DNA from 3 places in the Pseudomonas sp. GW821-FHT07B01 genome. Region 1 is predicted to be linked to each of the others. Evidence: predicted binding sites of a transcription regulator. Region 1 holds the regulator's gene; each other region holds the start of a gene.
The links. Region 1 encodes sigma-54, which starts transcription at its own class of promoters, with help from an activator protein. Its sites were predicted from a motif close to ANTGGCATNNANNTTGCTNT; they were not measured.
Positions count from the first base shown of each region.

Region 2: the regulator sigma-54 is predicted to act here: its motif matches at 2,241-2,260, upstream of AC07S6_RS01845 (CmpA/NrtA family ABC transporter substrate-binding protein).
Region 3: the regulator sigma-54 is predicted to act here: its motif matches at 3,649-3,668, upstream of AC07S6_RS02150 (circularly permuted type 2 ATP-grasp protein).

Region 1 covers NZ_JBWKRA010000010.1:107,949-115,720, forward strand. The annotation lists gene AC07S6_RS13440 (DUF2753 family protein) at 1-30, shown strand, start outside; gene AC07S6_RS13445 (superoxide dismutase) at 32-643, shown strand; gene AC07S6_RS13450 (ZIP family metal transporter) at 676-1,569, shown strand; gene AC07S6_RS13455 (HPr family phosphocarrier protein) at 1,683-1,955, opposite strand; gene rapZ (RNase adapter RapZ) at 1,972-2,829, opposite strand; gene ptsN (PTS IIA-like nitrogen regulatory protein PtsN) at 2,832-3,296, opposite strand; gene hpf (ribosome hibernation-promoting factor, HPF/YfiA family) at 3,307-3,612, opposite strand; gene AC07S6_RS13475 (RNA polymerase factor sigma-54) at 3,688-5,181, opposite strand; gene lptB (LPS export ABC transporter ATP-binding protein) at 5,366-6,091, opposite strand; gene lptA (lipopolysaccharide transport periplasmic protein LptA) at 6,091-6,624, opposite strand; gene lptC (LPS export ABC transporter periplasmic protein LptC) at 6,611-7,183, opposite strand; gene AC07S6_RS13495 (KdsC family phosphatase) at 7,192-7,716, opposite strand; gene AC07S6_RS13500 (KpsF/GutQ family sugar-phosphate isomerase) at 7,717-7,772, opposite strand, start outside.
Region 2 covers NZ_JBWKRA010000001.1:398,196-405,967, forward strand. The annotation lists gene AC07S6_RS01825 (transglycosylase SLT domain-containing protein) at 1-448, opposite strand, end outside; gene AC07S6_RS01830 (winged helix-turn-helix domain-containing protein) at 435-824, opposite strand; gene AC07S6_RS01835 (FliM/FliN family flagellar motor switch protein) at 988-1,203, opposite strand; gene AC07S6_RS01840 (secretin N-terminal domain-containing protein) at 1,218-2,138, opposite strand; gene AC07S6_RS01845 (CmpA/NrtA family ABC transporter substrate-binding protein) at 2,385-3,584, shown strand; gene AC07S6_RS01850 (ANTAR domain-containing response regulator) at 3,598-4,173, shown strand; gene AC07S6_RS01855 (nitrate/nitrite transporter) at 4,320-5,531, shown strand; gene AC07S6_RS01860 (bifunctional protein-serine/threonine kinase/phosphatase) at 5,531-7,198, shown strand; gene nirB (nitrite reductase large subunit NirB) at 7,431-7,772, shown strand, end outside.
Region 3 covers NZ_JBWKRA010000001.1:463,285-471,056, reverse strand. The annotation lists gene AC07S6_RS02180 (aminotransferase-like domain-containing protein) at 1-711, shown strand, start outside; gene AC07S6_RS02175 (hypothetical protein) at 805-1,296, shown strand; gene AC07S6_RS02170 (YkgJ family cysteine cluster protein) at 1,459-1,713, shown strand; gene AC07S6_RS02165 (START domain-containing protein) at 1,755-2,360, shown strand; gene AC07S6_RS02160 (hypothetical protein) at 2,464-2,700, shown strand; gene AC07S6_RS02155 (ribonuclease E inhibitor RraB) at 2,914-3,255, shown strand; gene AC07S6_RS02150 (circularly permuted type 2 ATP-grasp protein) at 3,701-5,110, shown strand; gene AC07S6_RS02145 (alpha-E domain-containing protein) at 5,115-6,065, shown strand; gene AC07S6_RS02140 (transglutaminase family protein) at 6,062-6,844, shown strand; gene AC07S6_RS02135 (c-type cytochrome) at 7,027-7,772, opposite strand, start outside.

The DNA.
Region 1 (7,772 bases):
ACGTCCACGTCCCACTATGGAGCACATTGATATGACTTATACCTTGCCGGCCTTGCCTTACGCCTACGACGCCCTCGAGCCGCATATCGACGCGCAAACCATGGAAATTCACTACACCAAGCACCACCAGACCTACATCAATAACCTCAATGCTGCGGTCGAGGGTACTGAGTTCGCCGGCTGGCCGGTGGAGAAGCTGGTGTCCAGCGTCCAAACATTGCCGGAGAAATTACGCGCTGCTGTGGTCAACCAAGGAGGCGGGCATGCGAACCACTCGTTGTTCTGGGCAGTCATGTCACCGACAGGGGGCGGCAAACCCGAGGGCGCGCTGGGCAGGGCTATCGACGAGCAATTGGGTGGTTTCGACAGCTTCAAGGAGGCGTTCACCAAGGCGGCCTTGACGCGATTCGGCAGCGGTTGGGCCTGGCTGAGCGTTACGCCACAAAAAACGCTGGTGGTGGAAAGCAGCGGCAACCAGGACAGCCCGCTGATGAGCGGCAATACGCCGGTGCTGGGCCTGGACGTCTGGGAGCACGCTTACTACCTGCAATATCAAAACCGACGACCGGAGTACATCAATGCATTCTATAGCGTCATCAACTGGCCGGAGGTTGCCGCGCGCTATCAGGCCGCTTTGGCCTGACATTCACTCCATAACAAGATCTAAGGCCGACTATGGGCACTCAAACACTGGCGATCGGTAGCGTGCGAATGTTTCGTTATGCGTTTGGCACGCTGCTGCTGTTGGCAGGTACTGCGTTATTGGTGGCCCATGGGCTGGCCTGGTTGAACCTGGAACCGCGCATACTGCGTGCTTTGCAGGGTGGGGCGATCTGCGCGCTTGGCACGGCGCTGGGCGCGGTGCCGGTGTTGGTGATTCGGCGCATGCCGATGGCGCTTAGCGACACCCTGCTGGGCTTTGGTGCCGGTGTGATGCTGGCGGCGACTGCGTTTTCTCTGGTGGTGCCGGGTATCGCCGCCGCCGAAAGCCTGGGACTTTCACCTTGGGGCGCCAGTGGCTTGATCAGCTTCGGCATCATGCTCGGGGCGTTCGGCCTGTACCTCGTAGACCGCAAGGTTTCTGGCGCCAGCCCGGAAATGCTGGTGGGTACACCGGATAAACCGGTTATCCCGCCGCGTATTTGGTTGTTCGTGTTTGCCATCATTGCGCACAACATTCCGGAAGGCATGGCTGTGGGGGTTTCTGCGGGCGGAGGCATGGCGGATGCCGACAGCCTCGCCATGGGCATTGCCCTGCAGGATGTGCCTGAAGGGCTGGTGATTGCGCTGGTATTGGCTGGGGCGGGAATGTCGCGGATCAAAGCCTTTTTGATTGGCGCTGCATCAGGCTTGGTTGAGCCGGTATTTGCGGTGCTCTGTGCATGGCTGGTGAGCCTTGCCGAAGTGTTGTTGCCGCTGGGTTTGGCGTTGGCCGCCGGGGCAATGTTGCTGGTCGTGACTCATGAAGTCATCCCCGAGTCACGCCGCAATGGCCATGAAAATCTCGCCAGCCTTGGGCTGTGCCTCGGGTTTTGCCTGATGATGGTGATGGATACGGCGTTAGGCTGAGGGTGGTTCCCTGTGGGAGCGAGCTTGCTCGAAAAAAAAACTGAGAGCACTGCGTTAACCAGGATGCCCGCGTTATCGTTGACGTTTTTCGCGAGCAAGCTCCTACAGTAGGGTTATTCGCCTTCGTCGAAGTAGTTGTTGATCAACGCGACCAGTGCGGCCATTGCTTCGTCTTCTTGCTCGCCTTCGGTGCGCAGATGGATTTTGGTGCCTTTGCCGGCCGCCAACATCATCATCGCCATGATGCTTTTGCCATCGACCATGGACTCTGGCGTACGCCCAGCACGGATCTGGCAGGGGAACTGGCCGGCCACGCCGACGAATTTAGCCGACGCCCGGGCGTGCAAGCCCAGCTTGTTGATGATTTCAATTTCCAGAGCAGGCATCGCGCAGGTGTTCCTTTCAACTCAGGTCGCGGTGGCGAACCTGGACGTTCTTGAGGGTTTGTTGCAGCACCTGGCCCAGCCGTTCAGTCAAATAGACCGAGCGGTGGTGGCCGCCGGTGCAGCCAATGGCAATGGTGACATAGGCTCGATTGCTGGCGGCAAAGCGCGGCAACCATTTGAGCAGGTAGCTGGAGATGTCCTGGAACATCTCTTCCACATCCGGTTGTGCGGCCAGGTAGTCGATCACAGGCTGATCCAGCCCGGACTGATCGCGCAACTCCGGTTTCCAGTAAGGGTTGGGCAGGCAGCGCACATCGAACACAAGGTCGGCATCTACCGGCATGCCGCGCTTGAAGCCAAATGACTCGACCAGAAACGCCGTCCCCGGCTCAGGCTGGTTCAGCAGGCGCAGCTTGATCGCGTCGCGCAACTGATACAGGTTCAGATTGGTGGTGTTGATCTTCAGGTCGGCCAGGTCAATGATCGGCCCGAGCAGCTTGGTCTCGTCCTCGATGGCTTCGGCCAGGGAGCGGTTGGCGCTGCTGAGGGGGTGGCGTCGACGGGTTTCGGAGAACCGCTTGAGCAAGGTCTCTTCGTCGGCATCCAGGTACAGCACATCGCAATGAATGTGCTTGGCACGCACTTCTTCCAACAGTTCCGGGAACCGCGAGAGGTGGCTAGGCAGGTTGCGCGCATCAATCGAGACCGCTACCAGCGGCTGCGCCAATTCGGTATGGATCAGTGCGCGTTCCGCCAGCTCTGGCAGCAGGCCGGCGGGCAGGTTGTCGATGCAATAGAAGCCGTTGTCCTCAAGCACATTGAGGGCGGTGCTCTTACCCGACCCGGAGCGACCGCTGACGATGATCAAACGCATGATTACTGCCCGTTTTGTTCATCCAGGACAACTTGGTACAACGCTTCATTGCTGGAGGCGCTGCGCAGTTTGTCGCGTACATCCTTGCGGTCCAGCATGCTGGCGATCTGCCGTAGCAGTTCCAGGTGCGCATCGGTGGCGGCTTCCGGGACCAGCAGCACAAACAGCAGGTCGACCGGGGCGCCGTCGATGGCGTCGAAATCAATCGGAGCGTCCAGGTGCATCAGCGCGCTCACAGGTTTATCACAACCTTTGAGGCGGCAGTGAGGGATCGCGATGCCGTTGCCAAAACCGGTGGAGCCGAGTTTTTCACGGGCAATCAGAGCTTCGAAGACATCTTGCATCTCCAGATCCGGAATTTCCCGGGCGATCAGGTTGGCAATTTGTTCGAGGGCGCGCTTTTTACTGCCGCCCGGCACGTTCACGAGGGAACGGCCGGGGGTCAGGATGTTTTCAAGTCGGATCATGGGGGGAGAGTTAACGACCTGTACCTTGCATCAGGTGCAGATTCTTTTCCTTATGCTTTATGAGTTGGCGGTCGAGCTTGTCGTAGAGCGAGTCAATTGCCGCATACATGTCTTCATGTTCTGCATTGGCAACGAGCTTGGCATTCGGTACGTGCAGGGTGGCCTCGATTTTCTGCTTGAGCTTATCGACCTCCATGATGACCTGCACGTTGGTGATCTTGTCAAAATGCCCCGCAAGCTTGTTCAGTTTGCTCTCGGTGTATTCACGCAGGGGCTTGGTGACTTCCAGCTGGTGTCCACTGATGTTGACTTGCATACAGCTTCTCCTTCGTTGCCAGTGCATAAAGCGGTGGGCAGGAATACCCACCACTGGAACGCTGTGGCCCGCCCGTCACATCAAACGCTTACGCTCGCTGGAAGGCGCGATCCCTAGGGACTCGCGGTACTTGGCGACGGTTCGACGGGCGACCTGAATGCCTTGTGCCTCCAGTAAACCAGCGATCTTGCTGTCACTCAACGGCTTTTTCTGATTTTCAGCGGCAACCAGTTTTTTGATGATCGCGCGGATCGCCGTGGACGAGCATTCACCGCCTTCAGAGGTGCTGACGTGGCTGGAGAAAAAGTATTTCAGCTCATAAATACCCCGTGGGGTATGCATGAATTTCTGCGTGGTAACTCGGGAAATCGTCGATTCATGCATGCCGACGGCTTCGGCGATGTCGTGCAGCACCAGAGGCTTCATGGCCTCGTCGCCGTACTCCAGGAAACCGCGCTGGTGTTCGACGATCTGGGTTGCGACTTTCATCAGGGTTTCGTTGCGGCTTTGCAGGCTCTTGATGAACCACCGCGCTTCCTGCAACTGGTTGCGCATGAAGGTGTTATCGGCGCTGGTGTCGGCGCGGCGCACAAAACCTGCGTATTGCGGGTTGACCCGCAGGCGCGGTACCGACTCCTGATTCAGCTCCACCAGCCAACGTTCGTTGTCCTTGCGCACAATGACGTCGGGCACCACATATTCGGCTTCGCTGGATTCGATCTGCGAGCCTGGGCGCGGGTTGAGGCTTTGCACCAGCTCGATGACCTGGCGCAAGTCATCTTCCTTGAGCTTCATACGGCGCATCAGTTGGCTGTAGTCGCGACTGCCCAACAGGTCGATGTAGTCGCTGACCAGGCGTTGCGCTTCGGTGAGCCATGGGGTCTTGGCCGGCAATTGGCGCAGTTGCAGCAACAGGCACTCGCTGAGTGTGCGGGCACCAATGCCGGCGGGCTCGAACTGCTGGATGCGGTGCAGGACGGCTTCGATTTCGTCCAGTTCGATATCCAGTTCCGGGTCGAAGGCCTCGAGGATCTCGTCGAGGGTTTCGTCCAGGTAACCCTGGTTATTGATGCAATCGATCAGGGTGACCGCGATCAGGCGATCGGTATCGGACATCGGCGCCAGGTTCAGTTGCCACAGCAAGTGGCTCTGCAGGCTCTCGCCCGCCGACGTGCGGGTGGTGAAGTCCCACTCGTCATCATCGCTGCTTGGCAGGCTGCTGGCGCTGGTCTGGTAGACGTCTTCCCAGGCGGTGTCCACGGGAAGCTCGTTGGGAATGCGTTCGTTCCAGTCGCCTTCCTCCAGGTTGTCCACCGTCGGGGCGGTTTCCTGATAGGAGGGTTCCTGCACGTCGGGATTGGGTTTTTGCTCGATGTTGTCGGCCAGCGGGTCTGCATTATCGAAGTCGTCGCCTTCTTCCTGGCGTTCGAGCATCGGATTGGACTCCAGGGCCTCCTGGATTTCCTGTTGCAGGTCCAGGGTCGACAATTGGAGCAGGCGGATGGCCTGTTGCAGCTGCGGTGTCATCGTCAGCTGCTGGCCCATTCTCAGGACTAGCGATGGTTTCATGGCAGGGGCTTAACACCTTATTCGCCGGCGCAATGCGCCATCCACGACAGGGCGCGTGAGCGCCAAACATAAGCAAATTATATGCCTGATCTCGGGGCCTTTGCCTAGAGCGCGGTAACAATAAAAAAACCGAGGTTTCCATTGACTCCCGCACGCTCCAGGTAAGAGCGCGATACCCCTGTGTTTACAGGCGGAACTCGTGACCCAGGTACACTTCCTTCACCAGCTCGTTGGCCAGGATGGTTTCGGCATCGCCTTCGGCAATCAGCTGACCATCGTTGACGATATACGCGGTTTCGCAGATATCGAGGGTTTCGCGCACGTTGTGATCGGTGATCAGCACGCCAATGCCCTTGGCCTTGAGGTGATGGATGATCTGCTTGATGTCGCCCACTGAAATCGGGTCGACACCGGCAAAGGGTTCATCCAGCAGGATGAATTTCGGCGCGGTCGCCAGGGCGCGGGCGATTTCCACGCGACGACGTTCACCACCGGACAAGCTCATGCCGAGGTTGTCGCGAATATGGTTGATGTGGAATTCCTGCAGCAGGCTTTCCAGCTCCTGGCGGCGACCATCGCGATCGAGTTCCTTGCGGGTCTCGAGGATCGCCATGATGTTGTCGGCTACCGACAGTTTACGGAAGATCGACGCCTCCTGCGGAAGATAGCCGATACCTGCCCGTGCACGACCGTGCATGGGTTGGTGGCTGACGTCCAGGTCGTCGATCAATACGCGACCCTGGTCCGCCTGGACCAGCCCGACGATCATATAGAAGCAGGTGGTTTTGCCGGCACCGTTAGGGCCGAGCAGGCCGACGATCTGGCCGCTGTCGATCGACAGGCTGACGTCGCGTACCACCTGGCGGCTTTTATAGGCCTTGGCCAGATGCTGGGCTTTCAGGGTTGCCATTACTCGGCCTTCTTCTTCGGCTGGATAACCATGTCGATGCGTGGGCGGGGTGCGGTGACCTTGTTGCCGTTGGCGCGACCGGCGTTAGCGATCTGCTTCACGGTGTCATAGGTGATTTTTTCACCTTCCGTGGAGTTGCCGTCCGGGCTCAGCACCTTGGCCTGATCAATCAGTACGATGCGGTTCTGCTGGGCGTGATACTGGATAGTCTTGCCGTAGCCTTTCATGGGGCCTGTATCGGTAGCGGACTGCTTCTGCTCGAAATAAGCCAGGTTGCCGACCGAAGTCACCACATCGATATCGCCGGTCTTGGTACGAGTCAGGGTCACCGTGTTGCCGGTAATCTTCATCGAGCCTTGGGTGATGATCACGCCGCCGGTGTAGGTGGCGACACCTTGCTTGTCATCGAGCTGCGCATCGTCAGCCGAGATGTGGATCGGTTGCTGGCTATCGTTCGGCAGAGCCCAGGCGCTCACGCTTCCCAGTGCTGCGCCCAGACCGAGCAAAATAGGGAGAGTTTTAACGAGCCTCATACTGTCCTCTTACGTTCGATAGCAGGTGTATCCTGCTTTCTTTCAAATACGCTTTCATTCCCTTGCCAGTCGATACACCGCCAGCGCCGTCGATTCTAACGTCTTGCTCGGTCTGCGCATATTGCTTCTGTGGGAATACGGTCATGCGACTGCTGGTAATGATGGTGTCGCGGTTCTGCGCGTCTGTACGTGCGACGCGAACCGAGTCGATCAGTTCAACTTCGGTGCCGTCAGGGTTGACTTCGCCACGCTTGCTGGTCACGTGCCAGGGGAATTCGGTGCCGCGATACAGGTTCAGGTCCGGATTGGTCAGCAGGCTGACTTCGGAAGCCTTCAAGTGCTCGACCTTGTCCGATGTCATCTCATACTGCACCTTGCCGTCGGGCAGGTACTGAATGCTGTAGGCATTGGTGGCGTAATAGTCGATAAGGCCTTCGTCAACCTGCGCAACAGGCTTGTCGAGAAAGCGCTCCGGGCTGATATTCCAGTAGCCCACCGCCAGGAGCAGCGCGGCGATGACCCCGAATAACAGGAAGTTGCGAATCTTTTTGCTCAGCATATAACGCTCTATAGGTAGGCGGCGTGGGCCGCTTCAAGACTGCCCTGGGCACGCAGGATCAACTCGCAGAACTCGCGGGCGGCACCTTCGCCGCCACGGGCGGTGGTGATGCCATGGGCGTGTTCGCGGACAAACGCCGCGGCATTCGCGACGGCCATGCCCAGGCCCACCCGGCGAATCACCGGCAGGTCTGGCAGGTCGTCGCCCAGATAGGCGACCTGTTCATAGCTTAGGTTGAGTTGGCCAAGAAGCTCGTCCAGCACCACCAGTTTATCCTCGCGGCCCTGATACAGGTGAGGAATACCGAGGTTTTGTGCGCGGCGTTCCACAACCGGTGTTTTTCGACCGCTGATAATTGCGGTTTGCACGCCCGCTGCCATCAGCATTTTGATGCCTTGGCCGTCGAGGGTGTTGAAGGTCTTGAATTCGCTGCCGTCTTCGAGGAAGTACAGGCGGCCATCCGTCAGCACGCCGTCAACGTCGAAAATCGCCAGTTTGATGTTTTTACCGCGTTGCATCAGGTCGCTGGTCATTTACATCACTCCTGCGCGCAGCAAGTCGCCTAGGTTTAGGGCCCCGATCGGCCGAT
Region 2 (7,772 bases), on a different contig from region 1:
AGGCCTCATAGCGCACCCAGATCCTCTCGGCGTAGCGCAGGCGTAATGCCTCACGCTGAGGGCCGGGGCCGGGCCCAACGTTGTAAGCGCCCACTGCCGTCCAGTTGTAGCCAAAACGCTGTATAAAATCGGCAAGAATCGAGGCGCCTACTTCCACCGACAGGCAAGGTTCGTTCAACAACCGCTCTTCGGTAATACCCTGCTTGAGCAAACGAGGCAGGTGAATGCTGTTTATCTGCATCAAGCCAATATCCCGTGTGCCGTTTCGGTTGCTGTAGTTCATTGCTTGCGCACGGTAACCCGACTCGACTGAGGCGATAGCCTGCAGTAACTCTGGCTCGAGATCGTAGCGGCTGGCCGCCTCTTCCCAGCAATAGGCCCATGCCGGGTTACAGCCCATCAGCACACTGAACAACAGGCCTCTGCCCCCGACCCTAACCTTTAACATTACTGGCCTGACCACAGACGGCGCACAGGTGCAGGACAGCCCTCGGTTGATCACCCACCCGTACCGGGCATGTAAAGCGATAGCCCTTGCCATAAATAGTCTTGATAAAGCCTTTGTCGGCCCTCAAGTGCTTGCGCAGGGAATAAATACAACGCGTAAGTGACTCATCGGCTACCTCGCCCCGAGGCCAGGCCAGTTCCAGCAAGCGGTCCTTGGTCATCAGTGCGCCACCGGAGGCCAGCAGCAACCTCAGCACCTGCGCCTCCTTGGGAGGCAGCTGTATATCCGCATCCGCGCCTATCAACCGACCATCGCCGTGCAAGGTCCAGCGAGCGAAGACCAGGGATGCCGCCGCTTCTTGCGTCACGACGGCCATACGCACCTCTGTATCGACTACTGACATTCAAATCCTTACTGTGTGAACCGGCTCACCTGCCATTGGCACGACTATAAAAACCGCCCCGCAGACTCGCGTTAGGAAAAAACCCATTCAATGGTTTTTTTTGGGCCGCTGCCGGTCAGACAAATCGCTTGCCCCCTTATCGCGACAGCCATTCCTGAAAGGTCTCCTGCAACTCGACCCCTAGCCGGTCCTCCAACTGCACCAACTCACCTAACGCCATCAATTGTCCATTGACCCGCACCTCCACACATCGTGTGACGCCTGGGTCCAAGGGCAGCACTTTTCCCGGCGCGAACGCGGCCAAACGCTTGCGGCTGATCAATTGCTCCTGCAGCAGTATTTCCAGGTGCATGGACAAATGCCTTTTCAGGGGGAAAACTCGCGCTCCGTCCGTAGGAACGCACGTTGCACACGCTCATATTGCGCGGCGGTCAACTGAGGTGGCCCGGCCTGCGGGTCGCCACCACCGGCATGCGCCTGCCCCGGCAAGGTTTCATTCAGCACCTGGGCCACATCCAGCTCGGCGAGCAATTTCTCGATAACTTTCACTTGGGCAGGCGAGCCCTTGATCAACACACTGTTGGTATCCGGATAGGCCAGCAACGCAAGGCGGCCGTCGGCCAACTGGTCCCTCTGCGCCTGGGATAGCCGGGCCTGGATCATCGAGAGCATGCCTGGTACCCGGCCCCTGTTGGTACCCACGCCGTGCGGGTGATCTTCCACCGGGAAATTGACCACTTGCACCACGCCAAATGCAGGCGGGCGCTCTGGCGCCTTGCGAGGGGGCTGATCCATCAGTTGCGTCAGCCGCAATATATGATCGACATAGCTGGGAGGCCCGGACACGTAGAACATGCGCGCCCCGTTTGCGCGCAGCGGATAACGCGGCTCATCCAGCCCTGCACGCCGCATGATGCCACGCAGCCTGTCGACACTAATATGTTGCAGCGCCACCGCCGAGCTTCTCGCTTCGTCGGCAGCGTAGACGTGCAACACTTGGCCATCGCTGTGCCAGATCAAGCCTTCGCGCGCGGCGAGCGTTTCAATGACCTGTTGCGGCGCCGCAAAATCGAACGCTCCGCTCACCTGCCTACTAGCCACGGCACGGCTGGTCACCACGGGCAGGCCCAATGACACAGACAACGCAGCAAAGAAAGCCGGCAGCCCCTCATCCTGTGCCTGGTACACCTCGCCACAGGCCGTGCGACTGCCCAGCAACAGCGCGGCGCACAGCAGCACGCTGTACAGCCAGCGGCAATTGAGGGTTGCGAGGAAATCAGCGTGCACCGTGGGAATGCCTGGCGGTCTGGCCTGAGGAAGCGGCCATACTGCGAGGCGCACGAGGTTCAATCATGATGGAAAGTTGACGGCCAGTTGCACCGGCCCACCCATGGCATGTGCCTTGCTATGCACTCTGTATCAGGCTCGCACCAACGGCGGCACGGGCCTACGGACAAAGGCGTCGTTTCCCTGCAATGGCCTGTAACGCCAGCTTGGGAAACGGCGCTTTTTTTTCAGAAAAGGCAGGTATTGATGAACGATCCGCTGGCTTGGGTACACGGCAGCGATGCCCCGGAAAAGAGCAGCCTGGACCTTGGGTTCATGGCCCTGACCGATTGCGCCTCGTTGGTGGTCGCCGCCACCCAGGGCTTCGCCCAACCTTACGGCCTCACACTCAACCTCAAGCGCCAGGCGTCCTGGGCCAACCTGCGCGATAAGCTGGTCAGCGGTGAACTGGACGCCGCCCACAGTCTCTACGGGCTGATCTATGCCGTACACCTGGGCATCGGCGGCGTCGCCGCCAGCCCCATGGCAGTGCTGATGGGGCTGAACCAGAATGGCCAGGGCATCAACCTGTCCCACGGCCTGCAACAGCAAGGGGTGATCACTCCTGAGGCGTTGAAAGGCCATGTGCACCAAAGCCGGACAAAACTGACCTTCGCTCAGACGTTTCCCACCGGCACCCACGCCATGTGGTTGTATTACTGGCTGGCGAGCCAAGGCATTCATCCATTGCAGGATGTGAACAGTGTGGTGGTGCCGCCGCCGCAAATGGTGGCGCACCTGCAAGCCGGACGCATCGATGGACTTTGCGTGGGTGAACCCTGGTGCGCCAGCGCAGTGCAACAGAACCAGGGCTTTACCCTGGCGACCAGCCAGGCAATCTGGCCGGACCACCCGGAAAAAGTCCTGGGCTGCACCCAAGCCTTCGCTGACGCGTACCCCAATACCGCACGCGTGCTGGTCATGGCGATTCTCGAGGCCAGCCGGTTTATCGAACAGAGCCGTGAAAACCGCCGCTCTACCGCCCAGTTGCTCAGTGCCAGTGAATACCTCGACGCACCTGTGGGCTGCATCGAACCGCGCCTGCTGGGGCACTATGACGATGGCCTGGGCAACCACTGGCAGGATCCCCATGCACTGCGCTTTTTCGCCGACGGCGAGGTGAACCTGCCTTACCTCAGCGATGGCATGTGGTTCATGACCCAGTTCCGGCGCTGGGGCTTGCTGCGGGAAGACCCTGACTACCTGGGCGTTGCCCGGCAAGTTCAGCAATTGGCACTGTATCGCCAGGCTGCCGAGGCGCTGGGCATTAACGCAGGCGACTCGGACATGCGCCGCAGCCAGTTGCTCGACGGCAAGACCTGGGACGGCAGCGACCCCGCTGGCTACGCCCGCAGCTTCCACCTGCATGCCCTGGCCGATGATGCCAATCGCCAAGCGCTGCGCTGACAGGAGCCCGACGATGCTGCGAATCCTGTTGATCAACGACACCCCGCGCAAGGTCGGGCGCCTCAAGGCCGCATTGACCGAGGCCGGCTTCGAGGTGATCGATGAGTCCGGCTTGACCATCGACCTGCCCGCACGCGTCGAAACAGTGCGTCCTGATGTGATCCTGATCGATACCGAGTCACCCGGGCGCGATGTGATGGAGCAAGTGGTGCTGGTCAGCCGCGATCAGCCACGGCCCATCGTGATGTTCACCGACGAGCACGACCCGAATGTAATGCGCCAGGCCATCAAGTCCGGCGTCAGTGCCTATATCGTCGAAGGTATCCAGGCCCAGCGCCTGCAACCGATCCTCGATGTGGCAATGGCGCGCTTCGAGAGTGACCAGGCCCTGCGCGCCCAGCTTCATGCCCGCGACCAGCAACTGGCCGAACGCAAGCGCATCGAGTTGGCCAAGGGCCTGCTGATGAAGATGAAGAGCTGCAACGAGGAAGAGGCCTACACCCTGATGCGCCGCCAGGCCATGAGCCGTCAACAGAAACTGATCCAGGTGGCGGAGCAGATTATTGCCATGAGCGAGTTGCTCGGCTGATCTGGCTCAGCTCTTGCTAAAGAATTATCACAGGTAGCCAACGGCGGTTGCCCCTTCACGACAAAGACGTCGCCCACCCGGTTTGCCCTTGCGAACCCGGTGGCGGCGTTTTTTCGTTTCTAGACCCCCAACCGTTGAGGTGCGTGATGAAATCAAGCTTCTGGAAATCCGGGCACACCCCGACCCTGTTTGCCGCGTTCCTGTATTTCGACCTGAGCTTCATGGTCTGGTACCTGCTGGGCCCCCTGGCGGTGCAGATTGCCGCTGACTTGCACCTGACCACCCAACAGCGCGGCCTAGTGGTCGCCACCCCGATCCTGGCGGGCGCGGTACTGCGCTTCTTGATGGGGATGCTGGCCGACAAGCTGTCGCCCAAGACCGCCGGGCTGATAGGCCAGGTGATTGTGATCGTGGCGCTGTTCTGCGCCTGGAAACTGGGGATCCACAGCTACGAACAAGCGCTGCTGCTAGGCATGTTCCTGGGCATGGCCGGTGCGTCCTTCGCGGTCGCCCTGCCCTTGGCGTCACAGTGGTACCCGGCGGAGCACCAAGGCAAGGCCATGGGCATCGCCGGCGCCGGTAACTCCGGCACCGTGTTTGCGGCGTTGCTGGCGCCCGTGCTGGCGGCCGCCTTTGGTTGGAGCAATGTGTTCGGCTTTGCACTGATCCCACTGGTGCTGACCCTGATCGTATTCGCCTGGCTTGCGCGCAATGCGCCTGAACGGCCGAAAGCCAAAGCCATGGCCGACTACTTCAAGGCCTTGGGCGACCGCGACAGTTGGTGGTTCATGTTCTTCTACAGCGTGACCTTCGGCGGCTTTATCGGCCTGGCCAGCGCCCTGCCCGGCTACTTCAACGACCAATATGGCCTGAGCCCGGTGACCGCCGGCTACTACACCGCCGCCTGTGTGTTCGGCGGCAGCCTGATGCGCCCATTGGGCGGCGCCCTGGCAGACCGGTTCGGCGGGATCAAAACCTTGCTCGGCATGTACAGCGTGGCGGTGATCTGCATTGCGGCAGTGGGGTTCAACCTACCCAGTTCCTACGCGGCGCTGGCACTTTTCGTCTGCACCATGCTCGGCCTGGGCGCTGGCAATGGGGCGGTATTCCAACTGGTGCCGCAGCGTTTTCGCAGTGAGATCGGCGTCATGACCGGCCTGATCGGCATGGCCGGCGGCATCGGTGGCTTCGCCCTTGCGGCGGGCATGGGCGCCATCAAGCAGAGTACTGGCAGCTATCAACTGGCCCTGTGGTTGTTCGCCAGCCTCGGTGTGCTGGCCTGGTTCGGCCTGCATGGGGTGAAACGGCGCTGGAGAACCACCTGGGGTTCGGCCGCCGTGACCGCCGCACGCGTCTGATGAGCTTACAACTGAGCGTCGCCCAGGCCAGTGCCATCGGCCCGCGCAGCGAGAACCAGGATGCGCTGCGGGTGGTCACGCCCATGGCGGAACTGGCCGCGAGCAAAGGCTACCTGTGCGCACTGGCCGACGGCGTCAGCCAGTGCGCCGACGGTGGCCTGGCCGCACGCTCGACCCTGCAGGCCCTGGCCCTGGACTACTACGCTACGCCACAGACCTGGGGCGTGGCCCAGGCGCTGGAGCGCTTGTTACTGGCGCAGAATCGCTGGTTGCAAGCCAACGGCGGCGGCCAACCGTTGCTCACCACCCTCAGCGCCCTGGTGTTTCGCGGCCAACGCTTCACCTTGGCCCATGTCGGTGATTGCCGGGCGTATCGTTGGCTTGACGGCGAGTTGCAACGCATCAGCGAAGACCATGTGTGGGAACAGCCGGGCATGCAACATGTACTCAAGCGCGCCCTCGGCCTGGATCAGCACCTAGTGCTGGACTTCCTCGATGGTCCATTGCGCGAGGGCGAGTGTTTCCTGCTGCTCAGCGACGGGGTATGGGCCACGCTGGGCGATCACAGCATCGGCGCGATCCTGCGCGAACAGAGCGACCTCGAGCTGGCCGTCAACACCCTGGTCAACGCCGCCCACCTGGCGGGTAGTCAAGACAACGCCAGCGCCTTGCTGGTGCGCATCGATCAACTCGGCGCGGCCACCCTCGGCGACGCCTTGGTGCAGTTGCAGCAATGGCCACTGCCGCCACCGCTGAAAGTCGGACAAACCTTTGAAGGTTGGCAGGTGCAAAGCGTGCTGGCGCAGAGTCGGCAGTCGTTGCTGTACCGCGTGCACGACGCCCAGGGGCAACCCTGGCTGCTCAAGACCTTGCCGTTGCGTTGCGACGATACCGACGCCGCCCAGGCCTTGTTATCGGAGGAATGGTTTCTGCGCCGGGTCGCCGGCCGGGCCTTTCCCGAAGTGCATGCCGCCAGTGGCCGTCAGCATTTGTACTACGTGATGCGCGAATACGCCGGGCAAACCCTGGCCCAACTGTTCCAACAACAGGGCCCGCTGCCGTTGGCACAATGGCAGTCGATTGCCGAACGCTTGCTGCGCGCCGTGGGCCTGTTGCATCGCCGGCAGATCCTGCACCGCGACATCAAGCCAGAAAACCTGCTGCTGGGAGAAGATGGCGAACTGCGAGTGCTGGACTTCGGCCTGGCCTATTGCCCCGGGCTCTCCGAGGACCGTGCGCACCTGCTGCCCGGCACCCCGAGTTTCATCGCGCCCGAGGCGTTCGCTGGCGAGCAGCCTACGGCACAACAGGATTTGTACAGCGTCGGCGTGACCTTGTATTACCTGCTAACCGGGCATTACCCCTACGGTGAAATCGAGGCCTTCCAACGGCCCAGGTTTTCCCAATCCGTCAGCGCCAGCCGTTATCGCCCCGACTTGCCGGAATGGTTGCCACACAGCCTGGAACGAGCGGTGACCGCTGTCTCTGCCCAACGTTATGAAACCGCCGAAGAATGGCTGTTGGTGCTGGAGCAGGCCGATCGCCGCGAATTGAGCGTACGCCCACGCCCTTTGCTCGAACGCGAACCCTTGAAAGTCTGGCAGACCCTGGCGATGGCTTCGCTGCTACTCAATCTGGTGCTGCTGTACTGGCTGATGCACCACTAGCGGGCAGAATGCGCCGACTCTCCGTGTAAACGCCCAGTAAACCTGGGCTATAGGGACTTGGCACAGCTGCTGCATTAACGTTCCCAACACCCCACATATAGCCGCTCCTTCAACGACGAAGGGCCGAGCTTCCCGAGAGAACGGGACCAGGACAAAGGCGTCCTCGCTAGCTGACTAGCGGGGATGCCTTTTTTGTTTGCGCACGATTTGTCGAGCCATTGCGGAGAACGACATGAAAAAACTCAAACTGGTGATGATCGGCAACGGCATGGCCGGGGTTCGCACCCTGGAAGAACTGCTCAAGCTGAGCAACGAGCTGTACGACATCACCGTGTTCGGCGCCGAGCCTCACACCAACTACAACCGCATCCTGCTGTCGCCGGTACTGGCCGGTGAACAAACCTTCGAAGAGATCGTGCTCAACGACCTGGATTGGTACCTGGACAACAACGTCAAGTTGCTGCTCAACCGCAAAGTGGTGCAGATCGACCGGGTCAAGCGCAAAGTCATCGCCGAAGACGGCAGCGAGGCCGAATATGACCGCCTGCTGATCGCCACCGGGTCCACGCCGTTT
Region 3 (7,772 bases), on a different contig from region 1:
ATCAAGGCGCTGGTGCTGACCACGCGCTTGAGTAACCCGCTGGGCGGCACCATGCCAGAGGAGCGGCAGAAACAGTTGCTGCGCCTGGCGTCGGACTTCGATATCCAGATTGTCGAAGATGATATTTACGGCGAGTTGATGTTCGAACTCGGCCGCACCAAAGCCCTCAAGGCCTACGACCGCCTCGACCGGGTGATCTATTGCTCAAGCTTTTCCAAGACCTTGTCCCCAGGCGTGCGCATTGGCTGGATGATTGCCGGCAAATACCAGCAGGAAATCCAGCGCCTGCAGATGTTCAGCACGCACTCGGCATGCAGCGTCACCCAGATGGGCGTCGCGGCCTATCTGGAAAACGGTGGCTACGACCGTCATTTGCGCTACATCCGTCAGGAATACCGCAAGAACCTCAGTGCCTTCCAATTGGCGGTGCAGCAGTATTTCCCCGAAGGCACCCAGATGACCCGCCCGACCGGCGGCTTTATCTTGTGGGTCAGTTTGCCGGGGCGGGTCAATACTCAGGAACTGCATGTGCGTGCCCTGCAACAAGGCATCAGTATTGCGCCAGGGCTGATTTTCAGTAATACCGAACAGTTCAACCACTGTATTCGCCTCAATTGCGGCACGCCGTGGAATCGCGAGGCGGAGAGGGCGTTGATGACCCTGGGAATGCTTGCCAGCCAGCTGTGCCAAGAGGCCGCAGCGGGTTTTTGAGGCGAGCAAAGGGGACAAGACTGATCTGTGCCCTTGTCATGCCGCGCACAACAAGCGAGCATATGGCCTTCTGCCGTTAATGCTGTTGGCGATATGACTTCTATTTTTCGCGTTACGTTGATGCTTGGTCTGCTGAGCCTGTGCAATGCCGGTAGCGTGCTGGCTGCGGCGCCGGTGGCTGAAGGCAAGCCTGTTGTCGGTGCCGAGCAAAAGACCTCAGCCAAGCAGCCAACGCCTGCGAAAAAATCCCCTGCCGCGCAAAAGAAAGCCGCTTCGACCAAAAAGCGTGCACCCGTGGCGAGCAAGTCCAAGTCGGCCCATGAGGTCGCCCAGACCAAACTGCCACCGGCACAGTTGGACCTGTCCCTGCCTTCGGACATGGTCAGGCACTTGCAACCCATTGGCACCATGCCTAAGCCCAAGAGCGTGCCTCTGTTGCCGCCGATGTTTGGTGAAAAGCCCACCGACAACAGTGCGTTCCAGATCAACGGCCGCTTGCTCAGCAATGAGATGAAGCTGCAACTGCGTAACGAAGAGCGCCGTGATGTTGAAGGCGCTGCGCTGGATTTCGAATTCAAGCAATAAACTTTCTGAGCACAGGTGACCCAGGTTGCCGACCATCTGTCGCAGACTGGTCGGTCACTTTTGTTTTGTGCAAAAAACTCCTGTTGGGCCATTTTAAAACGGCTGTTTAAGGGCGTACTCTAGCCCGGCCATCCCTATTGAGTCGTCGAGGACCTGCTGGTCATGAAATGCCGTGAAGGCTGTGGCGCCTGCTGCATTGCCCCCTCCATCAGTTCGTCACTACCCGGAATGCCCCAGGGCAAACCCGCTGGCGTTCGTTGCGTGCACCTGTCGGTGGAACAATTGTGCCAGTTGTTCGGTCAACCGCAGCGGCCCGCCGTGTGCAGTGATTTCCATGCCGATATTGAGGTGTGCGGCAACGACCAGGCCGATGCCATCCGGCTGATCGGCTGGTGGGAGCAGATGACGGCGGCTTGATGGGCTTTACTATCGGAACTTCAACAATAAGGAATACAACGATGGGTTCGCTGAAACGAGTGGCTGTGCTGTGCGGTTTTACGCTGTTGTTTGCGGCCACTGCCCAGGCTGAGGATTGGCAAGTCGCCAAGGACGAAGACGGTATCAAGGTGTCCCTGAGCGAGATTGCCGGTTCCAAGTACAAGGCCTATCGCGGCGTGACCGTGATCAAGGCGCCTTTGGCCAAGGTCCAGGCGCTGCAGGAAGATGTGGTCGGTGCTTGCGCATGGATCCATGAATGCAAATCCCAGAAACTCGTCGACAAGAAAGGCGACGAGGCCTGGACCTACACCCAGTTCAAGGCCCCGTTCCCCGTGACGGACCGCGATTCTTACATCCACGTCACCACCACCAAAGCCGCTGACGGCACCGTCACGCGCAAACTGGAAGGTGTGCCGACCTACAAGCCCGAAGCAAAAGGCTACGTGCGGGTCGCCCAGGTGGAGGGTTTCTGGAAACTGGTGCCAAAGGGCGATAACCAGACCGAAGTCACTTACCAGGTACACACCGAGCCAGGTGGCAGCGTACCTTCGTGGCTGGCCAACAAGTTTGTGGTGGACGCGCCGTTCAACACCTTGAAAGCCTTGAAAGATCACGCTGAAAAATAAGTGCAGTTGATCCGGTGCCTCCGGGCTTGAGCGGAACGTTTTGCGCGCCGCCAAGGTCCAGATACTTGTAAGCCCACCTATGGGTTTTATCGAGGAGGCATCGATGCAAACGTGGCAAATTACCTTCGTTGATGATCACGGTGAAACGTCCGTGCAGCAGTTCACCTGCGAACAAAAGCCCAGCCTCGAAGATGCTGCGCATATGATTCGTGCGAAGCTGGTGCCGATTGCTGCCAAACTCGATCTCAATGACCTGGAAGGCCGTAAACCCGAGCCGACGGTCAAGATTCTCAAAGACCAGAACAGTATCCAGATTCTCGATATTTCTCCCTCCGTCTAAACTTTTTTCACGCGCCACACGAGCACCTCTGGTGGCGGTGATAGCTTCACGCTACTCTGCAATCGAGATCAGCGAATGAATCGCTAAGGTCTGGTCTTGTCAGCTACATGCTTGTTTTCCTGCGGTGTTGTTATGCCGTGGTGCCCGCGCCAGCAGGGCGCGGGGCTTCAGGAAGCACGGAAAGTCTATCCATCGGTGTGAGGAGGACGTTTCATGAGCACAGCCTATCAAGAAGACATCAGCACCAACGTACTGCGCCGCATGAAAGAAGGCGGCTTTGATTTCTCGCGCTTTCACCCCATCGAGTTCTACGCCATTTTCCCGGATGAGGAACGGGCGCGCAGGGCTGCGGGTCGATTTCGTGGGGAGTCCCTCAACGCCCAGGTCAGCGCGCGCGACGATGGCGCCTGGTATCTGGAACTGAGCAAAATCATGTTCGCAACCTACGACGGCATAGGAGACTTCGAGCAAGACTTTGAAGCGGTGGTCGAGCCCCTGGGAGGGATCATCGAAGGATGGGGCGTCAAGCAGGAGGTGCGTGGGTTACCCATGTAGTTGGTATTTATGAGCAGCACAGCGTATCGGCTGACCTTTGGGTCGGCCGATTTTGTTTGGGCTACCGTCGCAACGGAAACTGCCGTTTCAGGCGCAAAAAAAAGCCACCCGAATAGGGTGGCGGAAAGGGAAGATCGAGGAGTCATCAGTACACGAGTCAATACGTTACTGAATGTGCAAAGGGTTTGGCTGTAGGACACGTCCTGTTCAACCGATGTGGGCGATTATCCGCAAGTGCAGGCGGGCAGTGAAATCAACTCTGACTATGCTGTTGATAGCCAAACACCGCATTGCAACGGAGCGTACGGCGTGGCACAGGCAATTGCGCGCACCAGGACGGTGCGGCAAATCCCCTCGGATTATGCAACCGTTTGATTATCAAGTGTTTATGCCGCTGGCACGGGCCTTGCGAAGGTTCTTGCGTCCGGGTGACAAGGAGTACGGCATGATCCGCACTTATTACGATGAAATGTACGATGGGGCAGGGCAGGTTCGCCCCCATTATCGCGAGTTCGCCCGTTGGTTGGCCGACACCCCTGCCGAACTGCTGGCCCAGCGCCGGCGTGAAGCCGATTTGCTGTTCCATCGCGCCGGCATCACCTTCACCCTCTACGGGGACGAACAAGGCACCGAGCGTCTGATCCCCTTCGATACCATCCCCCGCAGCATTCCGGCGAGTGAATGGCGGGTTGTCGAACGCGGTTGCATCCAGCGGGTCAAGGCGCTGAACCTGTTCCTCACCGACCTGTACCACGACCAACGCATCATCAAGGCCGGCATCATCCCCGCCGAGCAGGTATTGGCCAACGAGCAATACCAACTGGCAATGCAGGGCCTGGACTTGCACCGCGATATCTATTCGCACATCTCCGGGGTGGACCTCGTACGCGATGGCGACGGCACGTACTACGTGCTCGAAGACAACCTGCGCACGCCCAGCGGTGTCAGCTACATGCTCGAAGACCGCAAGATGATGATGCGTCTGTTCCCCGAGTTGTTCGCGGCCCAGCGCATCGCGCCCATCGACCATTACCCCAACCTGCTGCTCGACACCCTCAAAAGCGCCAGCCCCCTGGATAACCCCAGTGTGGTGGTACTGACGCCCGGGCGTTTCAACAGCGCGTTCTTCGAACATGCCTTCCTGGCTCGGGAAATGGGTGTGGAGTTGGTGGAAGGCGCGGATTTGTTCGTGCGCGATGACCGTGTGTTCATGCGCACCACCGATGGGCCCAAGACTGTCGATGTGATCTACCGTCGCCTCGATGATGCATTTCTAGATCCCTTGGCATTCAACCCCGACTCGATGCTCGGTGTACCCGGCCTGCTCGCCGCCTACCGGTGCGGCAATGTGGTGCTGGCCAACGCCATTGGCACCGGAGTCGCGGACGACAAATCGGTTTACCCGTTCGTCACCGAGATGATCCGCTTCTACCTCGATGAAGAGCCGATCCTGCAGAACGTTCCGACTTTTCAATGCCGTAAGCCTGACGAGTTGTCCCACGTACTGGCCAACCTGCCCGACCTGGTGGTCAAGGAAACCCAGGGCTCCGGTGGTTACGGCATGCTGGTTGGCCCGGCCTCTACAACCGCAGAAATCGAAGCGTTCCGGGCGCGTATCAAGGCCAAGCCACACGCCTATATCGCGCAGCCGACCCTGTGCTTGTCCACCTGCCCGACCTTTGTCGAAAACGGCATCGCCCCGCGCCATATCGACCTGCGCCCATTCGTGTTGTCCGGCAAGGACACCCGCGTGGTGCCGGGTGGCCTGACCCGTGTGGCGCTGCGCGAAGGCTCGCTGGTGGTCAACTCGTCCCAGGGCGGCGGAACCAAAGACACCTGGGTGGTCGAGGACTGATGCCATGTTGAGTAGAACTGCCTCGGATTTGTACTGGATGTCACGCTACCTGGAACGTGCCGAAAACCTCGCACGCATGCTCGATGTCAGCTATTCGCTGTCGCTGATGCCCCAGGACGGGCGCGGCGATGGCCTGCACGAATTGGCCATGCCGCTGTTGATCACCGGCACTCTGGACGATTACCACGAGCGCCATGGCCCGTTGCACGCTGAACGCTTGCTGCATTTTTTTGCCCTGGACGCGGCCAACCCGGCAAGCATCTACAGCTGTCTGGGTGCGGCGCGGGCCAGCGCTCACGCGGTACGTGGGCGGATTACTGCCGACATGTGGGAAAACATCAACGCCACTTGGCTGGACATTCGCGATATCGCCCAGCAGGGGCTCAGCCATTACGGCATGAGCCGGTTTTGTGAGTGGGTCAAGGAGCGCTCCCATCTGTTTCGGGGCGCCACGTACGGCACCATCATGCGCAACGATGCCTTCCGCTTTATCCGTCTGGGCACCTTTATCGAGCGCGCCGATAACACCCTGCGCCTGCTGGATGCCCGCTACGAAATGGCCGGCGAACAGGCGGCGGCGGTCAGCGATGGCACGGCTCACGCCTATTACCAATGGAGTGCGTTGCTGCGCGCCCTGTCGTCGTTCGAGGCGTACACCGAGATTTATCGCGATGCACCAGGCGCTCGGCAAGTGGCCGAGCTGCTGCTGTTACGCGCCGATGTGCCGCGTTCGCTGCGTGCTTGCAGCGAAGAGATCGACCAGATCCTCGCGAGCCTGCCAGGCCTCAATGGTCGCCCGGCCCAGCGCCTGGCCGCCGAGATGGATGCGCGCCTGCGCTTTACGGCCATCGACGAAATCCTCGAGGAAGGCCTGCATGCCTGGCTGACCGACTTTATCCCCTTGGTCCGCCAGTTGGGCGACGCCATCTACAGTTCCTACCTGGAGGCGGCATGAGACTCTCCATCAGCCACGACACTACCTACCACTACGAAGACCAGGTGCGCGCCAGCATCCAGTACCTGCGCCTGACGCCCCATGACAGCGAGCGCCAACACGTGCTGAGCTGGCAACTCGACCTGCCGCGCCCGGTGCGGGCACAGGTGGACCCCTTCGGCAATATCTTGCATGTGCTCACGCTGGACGAACCCCACGACGCCATCATCATCGGCGCCCGGGGCGTGGTGGAAATCGATGAATTGCGCGAGGCCGAACACGAAAGTCAGTCTGCCTTTCCGTTCCTGCGCTCCACGCGCCTCACCGAGCCCGACGACGCCCTGCGCGGGTTTGCCGGGCAACACTGCCATCAGCGTCGCGACCGCACGGCGCTTATCGACTTGATGCACGCGCTCAACCACACCATGGTCTACACCCCCGGTGCGACCGACGTCGATACCTGCGCCGCCCAGGCCTTTGCAGGTGCAGCAGGGGTGTGCCAGGACCACACCCATGCGTTCCTGGCCTGCGCACGCAGCCTGGGGATCCCTGCGCGGTATGTGTCGGGGTATCTGTATACTGAAGACAGCACGCACCTGGCCAGCCATGCCTGGGCCGAAGCCTGGCTGGATGACGCCTGGTACAGCTTTGACGTGACCAACCAACTGGCGCGGCCGGAGCGGCACTTGAAGCTGGCCGTCGGCCTGGACTACCTCGACGCCTGCCCGGTCCGGGGCATGCGCCGTGGCGGTGGGCATGAGCAGATGCACGCCAAGGTATTCGTGGCGCCGCAGCAATGACCGATAACGGTAGGAGCGAGCTTTGATCGTTCCCACGCTCTGCGTGGGAATGCAGCCCAGGACGCTCCGCGTCCCATAGCGTGACGCAGAGCATCACGAGAGGCGTTACCACGCAGAGCGTGGGAACGATCGAGAATGCCACCGTGGCGCATAGACGCCTCGGCTTGGGCGAGTCCATCCAATTACAACTTGCGGCCCGCCATATGCCGCAAATACCCCACCAGCAAGTCCAACTCATTGTCTGGCAATACACTGGCTGTAAACGCCGGCATCTTCGCCTGTGGCCAATGCCTCAGGCTTTGCGGGTCGCGGATGTAACGCCTGAGAAAATCGCCGCTGAAATACTCGGTGGGGTTGTAGGGCACATTCAGGTCCGGCCCCATCTGGGCATCACCGCCGCCATTGAGGCGATGGCACGCGAGGCAGTTCTTCTGGAACAACGCGAAGCCTTGGTTGATCGGGTCGTTCGCCGCCAGCTTCGGGTCGGGCAATAACGCCGGGAAACGCTCGCCAACCGTCTGCAACTGTTTGAACCTGGAGACCTGGAACGGCCACTGTTCCGGGCTGATACGTCCGGCTTGAGGGTTGGTCCAGACCAGATAGAACGGTCCGGCGCTGGGCTTGCCCTGTGCCAGTGGTGGCCATGGATGGGCCGGGTCTTCCACGGCCAGCCAGGCGCGGGCGCCGTTTTTTTCCAGCAACGGAGCGGCGGCAAGTTCGGCGGCAAAACCATCAAGGGCAACGGCTTGCAGGTGGTTCGCAGATTTAAGGCCCGGCAAGAGCACCGCGAGGGGCACCGCACGATAGGTCATGTTGCGCTTGTAGGACACATCATCAACGATCTGCACCGTCTGAGCGTCGGGATGCTTGAGCAGCTCGGCGGTCTCCCAGGTTTTGTGGGTGTGGTCCAGCTCGATGGTCAACTGTG